Azotobacter salinestris: one gene and its partner. The protein of the gene in region 2 interacts with the protein of the main gene of each other region in a pairwise test. Links are inferred from orthologs where the notes say so. Each region holds a gene or a part of one and is shown on either strand. Other genes may lie near its edges.

The links.
Region 1: the proteins of ileS (region 2) and GCU53_RS13495 interact in binary tests that used the Escherichia coli proteins (3 or more experiments, as listed by UniProt). The link is inferred for Azotobacter salinestris from one-to-one orthologs.

What each region holds. Positions count from the first base shown.
Region 1 is NZ_CP045302.1:2,898,785-2,901,659, forward strand. It holds GCU53_RS13495 (HyaD/HybD family hydrogenase maturation endopeptidase), read left to right. Parts: upstream 1-1,060; coding sequence 1,061-1,690; downstream 1,691-2,875. Other genes in the region: GCU53_RS13485 (nickel-dependent hydrogenase large subunit), read left to right, coding at 1-172; cybH (Ni/Fe-hydrogenase, b-type cytochrome subunit), read left to right, coding at 189-911; hypC (HypC/HybG/HupF family hydrogenase formation chaperone), read left to right, coding at 1,693-2,019; GCU53_RS13505 (thioredoxin domain-containing protein), read left to right, coding at 2,016-2,462; GCU53_RS13510 (hydrogenase expression/formation protein), read left to right, coding at 2,459-2,875.
Region 2 is NZ_CP045302.1:1,640,192-1,646,669, forward strand. What follows is about bases 1,779-5,117. They hold ileS (isoleucine--tRNA ligase), read right to left. Parts: upstream 4,811-5,117; coding sequence 1,979-4,810; downstream 1,779-1,978. Other genes in these bases: lspA (signal peptidase II), read right to left, coding at 1,779-1,942; ribF (bifunctional riboflavin kinase/FAD synthetase), read right to left, coding at 4,813-5,117. In the rest of the region: ispH (4-hydroxy-3-methylbut-2-enyl diphosphate reductase), read right to left, coding at 1-943; GCU53_RS07750 (FKBP-type peptidyl-prolyl cis-trans isomerase), read right to left, coding at 1,009-1,446; more of lspA, read right to left, coding at 1,439-1,778; more of ribF, read right to left, coding at 5,118-5,763; murein biosynthesis integral membrane protein MurJ, read right to left, coding at 5,899-6,478. UniProt on the Escherichia coli protein: Catalyzes the attachment of isoleucine to tRNA(Ile). As IleRS can inadvertently accommodate and process structurally similar amino acids such as valine, to avoid such errors it has two additional distinct tRNA(Ile)-dependent editing activities.

The DNA.
Region 1 (2,875 bases), 1.3 Mb from region 2 along the record:
TCTGGGCAACATCGGCGCCTACGAGGCCGCGCTGCTCAACACGAAGATGGAGCGTCCGGACGAGCCGGTGGAGATCCTGCGCACCCTGCACAGCTTCGACCCCTGTCTGGCCTGCTCGACCCACGTGATGTCGCCGGACGGCCAGGAGCTGACCCGGGTGAAGGTCCGCTGAACCGGAGGATTGCGCGATGGCACTGGAAAAATCCCTGGAGGCCGGCGACGGCCAGGAGAAGGTCCGCAAGCAGACCGCGGTGTACGTCTACGAGGCGCCGCTGCGCCTCTGGCACTGGCTCACGGCGCTGTCGATCGTCGTGCTTGGCGTGACCGGCTACTTCATCGGCGCGCCGCTGCCGACGATGCCCGGCGAGGCGATGGACAACTACCTGATGGGCTACATCCGCTTCGCTCACTTCGCCGCCGGCTACGTGCTGGCCATCGGCTTCGTCGGCCGGGTCTACTGGGCCTTCGTCGGCAACCACCACGCCCGCGAGCTGTTCCTCGTGCCGGTGCACCGCAAGGCCTGGTGGAAGGAGCTGTGGCACGAGGTGCGCTGGTACCTGTTCCTCGAGAAGACCCCGAAGAAGTACATCGGCCACAACCCGCTGGGCCAACTGGCGATGTTCTGCTTCTTCGTGATCGGCGCGGTGTTCATGAGCGTCACCGGCTTCGCCCTCTACGCCGAGGGGCTGGGGCAGGGCAGCTGGGCCGACCGGCTGTTCGGCTGGGTGATCCCGCTGTTCGGCCAGAGCCAGGACGTGCACACCTGGCATCATCTTGGCATGTGGTACCTCGTCGTCTTCGTCATGATCCACGTCTATCTGGCCGTGCGCGAAGACATCGTGTCCCGGCAGTCGCTGATCTCCACCATGGTCGGCGGCTGGCGGATGTTCAAGGACGACCGGCCGGACTGACCGCCGCTGGCGCACCGCCAGGGGGCGCAGGCAGTCTGCGCCGCACCGTTTTTCACCACCCGGGTCGCTGTGTCGCCCCGGGTTTTCGCCATCAGGGACGTGCGAGTTGACCCACGGTCCGGGCCACAACGCCCGGTGGTAAACGATCCATGACAGGCTCCAGCCCCAACATCCTCATTCTCGGCATCGGCAATCTGCTCTGGGCGGACGAAGGCTTCGGCGTGCGCTGTGTCGAGCTGCTCAACGAGCGCTACCGCTTCCCCGACAGCGTGCGGCTGATGGACGGCGGCACCCAGGGCATCTATCTGGTGCAGCACGTCCAGCAGGCCGACTGCCTGATCGTCTTCGACGCCGTCGACTACGGCCTGGCACCCGGCACCCTGAAGCTCGTGCGCGACGACGAGGTGCCCAGGTTCATGGGCGCCAAGCGCATGAGCCTGCACCAGACCGGCTTCCAGGACGTGCTGGCGCTGGCCGCGTTCACCGGTGCCTATCCGCGCGAGCTGCTGCTGATCGGCGTGCAGCCCGAGGAACTGGAGGACTTCGGCGGCAGCCTGCGCGAGCCGGTACGTGCCCAGCTGGAGCCGGCGCTGCAGGTCGCCCTGGCCTTCCTCGCCGAGCGCGGGGTGTTCGCCGCGCCGCGCGACGGCGACGCCGAGCAACTGGCGCCGGCGCAGCTGGCCCTCGGCCGCTACGAGGCCGAGCGTCCGGCCGAGGACGTGGCCTACCGTCACGGCGACATCCGCTTCATCGCGCAGCCGGGCCGGGAGGAGGACTGAGCATGTGCATCGGTATTCCCCTGCAGGTGCTGGAGTGCGCGCCGGGCCGCGCCCTGTGCGGCGACGAGCGCGGCGCGCGCTGGATCGACACGCGGCTGATCGAGCCGCCGGCGCCCGGCGACTGGCTGCTGGTGTTCCTCGATGCCGCCCGCGAAGCCCTCGATGCCGGGCGCGCCGCGCAGATCCGCGAGGCCCTGCGCGCGCTGCAGGCCGTGCAGGCGGGCGACCTGGCCGCCCTCGACGGCCTGTTCGCCGACCTCGACCGTGAGCCGCAACTGCCGCCCCACCTGCAGGCGCAACTGCCCCCCAAGGAGCCGAATAGCCCATGAGCCACCCCCTGATCGAGCGTCTGACCGCGACGCTCGGCTACCCCCTGCTGGACGCCGCCGGTCTCGACCGCCAGGTGCAGGCGCAGCCGTTCTCCGTGCTGTTCTTCGCCGGCGACCCCAAGCGCTTTCCCGAGTCGCTCGACGTCGCGGTGATCCTGCCGGAGCTGGTCAAGGCCTTCCCGCAGCTCAGTCCGGCGCTGATCGCCGGTGAAGACGAGGCCGGCCTGCAGGGGCGCTACGGTTTTTCCGTCTGGCCGAGCCTGGTGTTCCTCAAGGAGGGGCGTTACCTGGGCAGCCTGTCGCGGGTGCTGAACTGGGGCGAATACCTCGAGCGCATCCCGGCGATCCTCGCCGGCGAACCCGAGGACCTGCCACGCATTCCCGTGCTGTCGCTGGATGGCGGCGCACCTTCCTGTAGCCAAATGGAGATTAGCGAACCATGACCGGCGATCTGCCCCTTCTCCCACCCGGCTTCGGCCCCGGCTCGCACGGCGAAAAGGACCGGCTCGACTACCTGCCGATGCCGCGCGAGATGCACACCTTCGAGCGTCCTGCGCTGCCGGAGCCCGGGCAACTGGGCGCGCACCCCATCGCCCTGGCGCTGCTGGAGCGGCTGCAGGAGGCGCTGGGCGCCTACCGGATCGGCGAGCAGAGCCGGGTGATCGGCCTCGACCGCCAGCCCAAGGCCGACCTGAAGCTGCTCCAGCAGATCCTCGGCGAGGGCGAGGTGGCGATCCAGGTCGGCGGCCAGCGCCCGGCGCGCATCCAGGAGACCGTGCTGGCCGGGGTCTGGTGGGTGCAGCTGCAGGTCGGCCTGGGCGAGGTCGTCGGCCAATGGCTGGAAGTGGCCGACGTT
Region 2 (6,478 bases):
CCACCTGCACCACCCGCAATTCCTTCGGCATCGAGAAGGTGACATTCTCCTCCCGTCCAGTAAGCTCCTCGACATCGGCGATGCCCCACTGCTGCAAACGCTCGATGACTCCGCGCACCAGCACTTCCGGAGCCGAGGCGCCGGCAGTGATGCCGACACGCAGGACATTTTCGAACCATTCGCGGCGCAGATCCTCGGCACCGTCGACCAGATAGGCGGGGACCCCCATGCGCTCGGCCAGCTCGCGCAGGCGATTGGAATTGGAGCTGCTGGGACTGCCGACCACCAGCACCAGTTGACACTCGCTGGCCAGTTGCTTGACCGCGTCCTGGCGGTTCTGGGTGGCATAGCAGATATCGTCCTTGCGCGGGCCACCAATGCTCGGAAAGCGGGCGCGCAAGGCATCGATCACCCGGGCGGCGTCGTCCATGGACAGGGTGGTCTGGGTGACGAAAGCCAGGAATCCGGGATTGCGCACCTGCAGGCGGGCGACATCCTCCTCGTCCTCCACCAGATAGATGGCGCCACCCTTGGCCGTATCGTACTGCCCCATGGTGCCCACCACTTCCGGATGCCCCTGGTGGCCGATGAGAATGCACTCGCGGCCGTCGCGACTGTAGCGAGCGACCTCCAGGTGCACCTTGGTCACCAGCGGACAGGTGGCGTCGAACACCTTGAGCCCGCGCCGCTCGGCCTCCTGGCGCACCGCCTGGGACACGCCGTGGGCGCTGAAGATGACGATGACGTTGTCCGGCACCTGATCCAGCTCCTCGACGAAGATGGCTCCGCGCGAGCGCAGGTCCTCCACCACGAACTTGTTGTGCACCACCTCATGGCGCACGTAGATCGGCGGGCCGAAGACCTCCAGGGCGCGGTTGACGATCTCGATGGCGCGATCGACGCCAGCGCAGAAGCCACGGGGATTGGCGAGCTTGATGTGCATGGGGGCCTCGGCGGGAAATGGCGGGTGACGGCCGCGGCGGGTCTCGCCCGCCGGATCTCCGATGCTCAGACGGGTTTGACCTCGAGGATTTCCACCTCGAAGGTCAAGTCGCGTCCGGCCAGCGGATGATTGAAGTCGACGGTGACCTGCTTGTCGTCGAAGGACTTGACGACCCCCGGCATCTCGCCGCTGGCTGCGTCGTTGAAGATCACCAGCAGGCCTTCCGAGAGTTCCATGCCCTCGAACTGGCTGCGTGGCATGACCTGCACGTTCTGTGGGTTGGGCCGGCCGAAGCCCTGCTCCGGCGCGATCGGCAGGGCGCGCCGGTCGCCGGCCTTGAGGCCGTAGAGGGACAGCTCGAAACCGGGCAACAGATTGCCATCGCCGACCCGAAAGGTGGCCGGACGCTTGTCGAAGGTGCTGTCGACCACATCGCCCGAGTCGAGCTTGATGGCAAAATGTAGGGTGACTTCCCGATCGGGACCGATACGCAGCTCAGTCATGGGCGGTTTCTCCGGACTTCTTGCTGATGAACATATCCAGCGCCAGCATGATGGCGCCCACGGTAATGGCACTGTCGGCCAGGTTGAATGCCGGGAAGAACCAGCGGTCCTGCCAGTGCACCAGGATGAAGTCGATCACATGGCCATAGGCCACACGATCGAACAGATTGCCCACGGCGCCGCCCAGCACCAGAGCCAGAGCGACGGCCAGCCAGGTCTCGGCGGCCTGGAGGCGCTTGAGCCAGACCACCAGCACGCCACTGACTGCGATGGCGATCAGGGCGAACAGCCAGCGCTGCCAGCCGGACTCGCCGGCGAGGAAGCTGAAGGCGGCGCCGGTATTGTAGGCCAGGGTCCAGCTGAACAGACCGGGAACGATCTCGATCTGCTGGTAGAGTCGCAGGGTGCCCTCGAAATAGAGCTTGCTGGCCTGGTCGAGGACGAATACCAGCAGGCTCAGCCAGAGCCAGGGAAGCTTGCCGAAACGGGAATTCATGGGCGCATACCTGACCTGCCGCGCCTGCAATGCAGATCACGCATGCCGGCGGACCTCGCCTTCGCCCTGGATGTTCTCCACGCAGCGCCCGCAGATTTCCGGATGCGCCGGATCGGCGCCGACGTCTTCGCGGTGGTGCCAGCAGCGGGCGCATTTGACGTGGGCCGACTTGACTACCCGGATCCGCAGACCGCCGACCTCGGTATCCACCGCATCGGCCGGCGCGGCCTCGAGGGGCTGGACCCGGGCGGCTGAGGTGATCAGCACGAAGCGCAGCTCGTCGCCCAGCAGGGCCAGGCGTTCGGCCAAGACCGGCTCGGCGAACAGGGTGACCTCGGCCTGCAGGTTGCCACCGATGGCCTTAGCATTGCGCTGGTTCTCCAGCTCCTTGTTCACCGCGGCCTTGACCGCCATGACCCGCTCCCAGAAGGCGCGATCCAGGGCGAAGCCTTCCGGCAGTGCGCAGAGACCCTGATACCAGGTGTTGAGCATCACCGACTCGTTGCGCTCGCCCGGCAGATACTGCCAGATCTCCTCGGCGGTGAACGCCAGGATCGGTGCGATCCAGCGCACCAGCGCCTCGCCGATGTGGTACATGGCGCTCTGGCAGGAGCGACGCGCCACGCTGTCGGTGGCACAGGTGTACTGGCGGTCCTTGATGATGTCGAGGTAGAAGCCGCCCAGCTCCTGCACGCAGAAGTTGTGCACCTTCTGGTAGACGACCCAGAAGCGATAGCTGTCGAAAGCCTCCTCGATCTCGCGCTGCAGCAGCAGGGCGCGGTCCACCGCCCAGCGATCCAGCGCCAGCATGTCCTCGGCAGCCAGCAGATCCTTCGCCGGATCGAAGCCGTTGAGGTTGGAAAGCAGGAAGCGCGCAGTGTTGCGGATGCGCCGGTAGGCGTCGGCACTGCGCTGGAGGATCTGCTTGGACACCGCCATCTCGCCGGAGTAGTCGGTCGCCGATACCCACAGGCGCAGGATGTCGGCGCCCATGCTGTCGGTGATTTCCTGCGGGGCGATGACGTTGCCGAGGGACTTGGACATCTTGCGGCCGTTCTCGTCCACGGTGAAGCCGTGGGTCAGCAGGCCGCGGTACGGCGCATGACCGTCGATGGCCGCGCCGGTCAAGAGCGAGGAATGGAACCAGCCGCGGTGCTGGTCGGAACCCTCCAGGTAGAGGTCGGCGCGCGGGCCCTGGTCATGACCCATGGGATGCGAGCCGCGCATCACGTGCCAGTGGGTGGTGCCCGAGTCGAACCAGACGTCCAGGGTGTCGGCGATCTTGTCGTACTGTGCGGCCTCGGCACCGAGCAGTTCGGCCGGATCGAGCCTGAACCAGGCCTCGATGCCTTCGCGCTCGACGCGCTTGGCCACCTCTTCCATCAGCTCGACGGTGCGCGGATGCAGCTCGCCGCTTTCCTTGTGCAGGAAGAAGGGAATCGGCACCCCCCAGTTGCGCTGGCGCGAGATGCACCAGTCCGGACGGCCGGCGATCATCCCGTGCAGGCGCGCCTGGCCCCAGGCGGGGACGAACTGGGTCTGCTCGATGGCTGCCAGGGCGCGCTCGCGCAGGGTGCTGCCATCCTTGGCCCGGCTGTCCATGCCGACGAACCACTGGGCAGTGGCGCGGTAGATCAGCGGGGTCTTGTGCCGCCAGCAGTGCATGTAGCTGTGCTGGATGCTCTCGTGCTTGAGCAGGGCGCCGACCTCGGCGAGCTTGGCGACGATGTTCGGGTTGGCCTTCCAGATGAACTGGCCGCCAAAGAACGGCAGCGACTCCACATATACGCCGTTGCTCTGCACTGGGCTGAGGATCTCGTCGTTGCTCATGCCGTACTGTTTGCAGGAGCGGAAGTCGTCCTCGCCGTAGGCCGGCGCCGAGTGGACGATGCCGGTGCCGGCGTCCAGCCCGACGTAGTCGGCCAGGTAGACCGGCGAGAGGCGCTCGTAGAACGGATGGCGGAAGCGGATCAGCTCCAGGGCCTCGCCTTTTGCGGTGGCCAGCACCTGCCCCTGCAGGCCGTAGCGGGTCAGGCAACCCTCGACCAGTTCCTCGGCCAGCACCAGCAGCCGCTCGCCGGTGTCGACCAGCGCATAGGTGAAGTCCGGATGGACGTTCAGCGCCTGGTTGGCCGGAATGGTCCAGGGAGTGGTGGTCCAGATGACGATGCCGGCCGGCTTGGCCAGGCTCGCCAGACCGAAGGCGGCGGCCAGCTTGTCGGCATCCTCGACCGGAAAGAGCACGTCGATGGCATCGGACTTCTTGTCCTGATACTCGACCTCCGCCTCGGCCAGCGCCGAGCCACAGTCGAAGCACCAGTTCACCGGCTTCAGGCCCTTAAACACGAAGCCGCCCTCGACCATTTTCGCCAGGGCGCGGATTTCCCCGGCCTCGTTGGCGAACTCCATGGTCTTGTAGGGGTTTTCCCAGTCGCCGAGCACGCCGAGGCGGATGAAATCGGCCTTCTGCCCCTCGACCTGCTCGGCGGCATAGGCGCGGCAACGCTCGCGGGTCAGATCCGCCGGCTGGTTCTTGCCGAAGGTGGTCTCTACCTTGTGCTCGATGGGCAGGCCATGGCAGTCCCAGCCCGGCACATAGGGGGCATCGAAGCCGGCGAGGGTCTTCGAGCGGACGATCATGTCCTTGATGATCTTGTTGACCGCATGGCCGATGTGAATGTTGCCGTTGGCATAGGGCGGGCCGTCGTGCAGGATGAACTTCGGACGTCCCTCACCGATCTGCCGCAGCTTCTGATACAGGCCAATGCTGTTCCAGCGCTTCAGCGTCTCCGGCTCGCGCTGCGGCAGGCCGGCCTTCATCGGGAATGCCGTTTCCGGCAGGTTGAGGGTCGCTTTGTAGTCGGTCATCGTCATTCGGGCTCGTGAGTAAGCGGTTTACCCTGCCAGTAGGCACGGGCGACGGCGATATCGGAGTCGATCGCCGCTTTCAGCGCATCCAGGGAAGAGAAGCGTTCCTCGTCGCGCAGCTTGTGATGAAAGGTGACGCGCAGGTGCCGGCCGTACAGATCGCCGGCGAAATCCAGCAGATGCATCTCCAAATGGGCGCGGCCGTCGCCCGCCACCGAGGGACGCATGCCGATGTTGGCCACTCCCGGCCAGCACCGCCCATCCAGCTCGGTGCTCACCAGGTAGACGCCGGTGAGCGGCACCCGACGGCGCTTGAGCTGCACGTTGGCGGTCGGCGCGCCGAGCTGGCGACCCAGCTTCTGGCCATGCAGTACCCGGCCGCAGAGGCTGAAGGGGCGGCCGAGCAGGCGCTCGGCCAGGGACAGATCGCCGTGGCTCAGGGCCGCGCGCAGCCGCGTGCTGCTGACGCGCAGACCGTCCACCTCGACGGTGATTGCTGCCTCGACGGTAAAGCCCTCGGCCGCACCGGCCTGGCGCAGGAACTCGAAGTCGCCGGCACGATCGCAACCGAAGCGAAAGTCGTCACCGACCTCCAGATGGCGCACTCCCAACCCCTCGACCAGCACGCTCTGTACGAATGCCTGAGCGCTCAGCTCGCACAACCGGCGATTGAAGGGCAGACAAAGCACCCGGTCGACACCCTGTGCCGCAAGCAGCTCCAGCTTCTCCCGCAGACGAGTCAGGCGCGCCGGGGCACGCTGCGGACTGAAGAACTCCCGCGGCTGCGGCTCGAAGATCACCACGCAGCTGGGCAGGCCCGACTCGGTCGCGCGCTCGCGCAGGCGCGCGAGGATCGCCTGGTGGCCACGGTGGACACCGTCGAAATTCCCAATGGTGGCGACACAACCCCGATGCTGGGGCCGCAGATTATGGAGGCCTCGAACCAGCTGCATAGGAAACATCTTGCTTGCAAAGTGGCCGATTATACGCACAGCCGTGGCCTGGCAACAGGTCGGCAAGACGCCTACAGCCGCGGATCGCCGCCGGCAACGCCGACGGCACGACAACCTGTACGGCGCATCCCTGGGCTAGGTGATCGACTTGCGGGAGAAATCCCGCAACCGGAAGCCGAGCAGCAGCAACATGCCGAAATAGGTCACGACACCCGCCAGCACCAGCGCGCCCAGGCGTAGGAAACGCTCCGCCATCACGCCCTGCTCCCAGGCCGGCATCAGCTCCAACAGGCCGAGCAGCGCCATCCCCATCGCCAGCACGGCCATCAGCAGCTTGAGGAGGAACCGCCCCCACCCCGGCTGCGGCTCGAAGCGCCGCTGCTGGCGCAGCTTCCAATAGAGCAGACCAGCATTCAGGCAGGCCCCCAGCCCGATGGCCAGCGCCAGGCCGGCATGCGGAACGGGAAAGGTCAGAATGAAGGTCACGTTCATCACCTGGGTGACTCCCAGGGTCAGCATGGCGATGCGCACCGGCGTGCGGATGTTCTGCTGGGCGTAGAAGCCCGGCGCCAGCACCTTCACCAGGATGATCCCGAGCAGCCCGACCGCGTAGGCGACCAGGGCGTACTGGGTCATCAGGGCATCGTGGGCGGTGAACCTGCCGTACTGGAACAGCGACACGGTGAGCGGCTCGGCGAGAAGCGCCAGAGCCAGC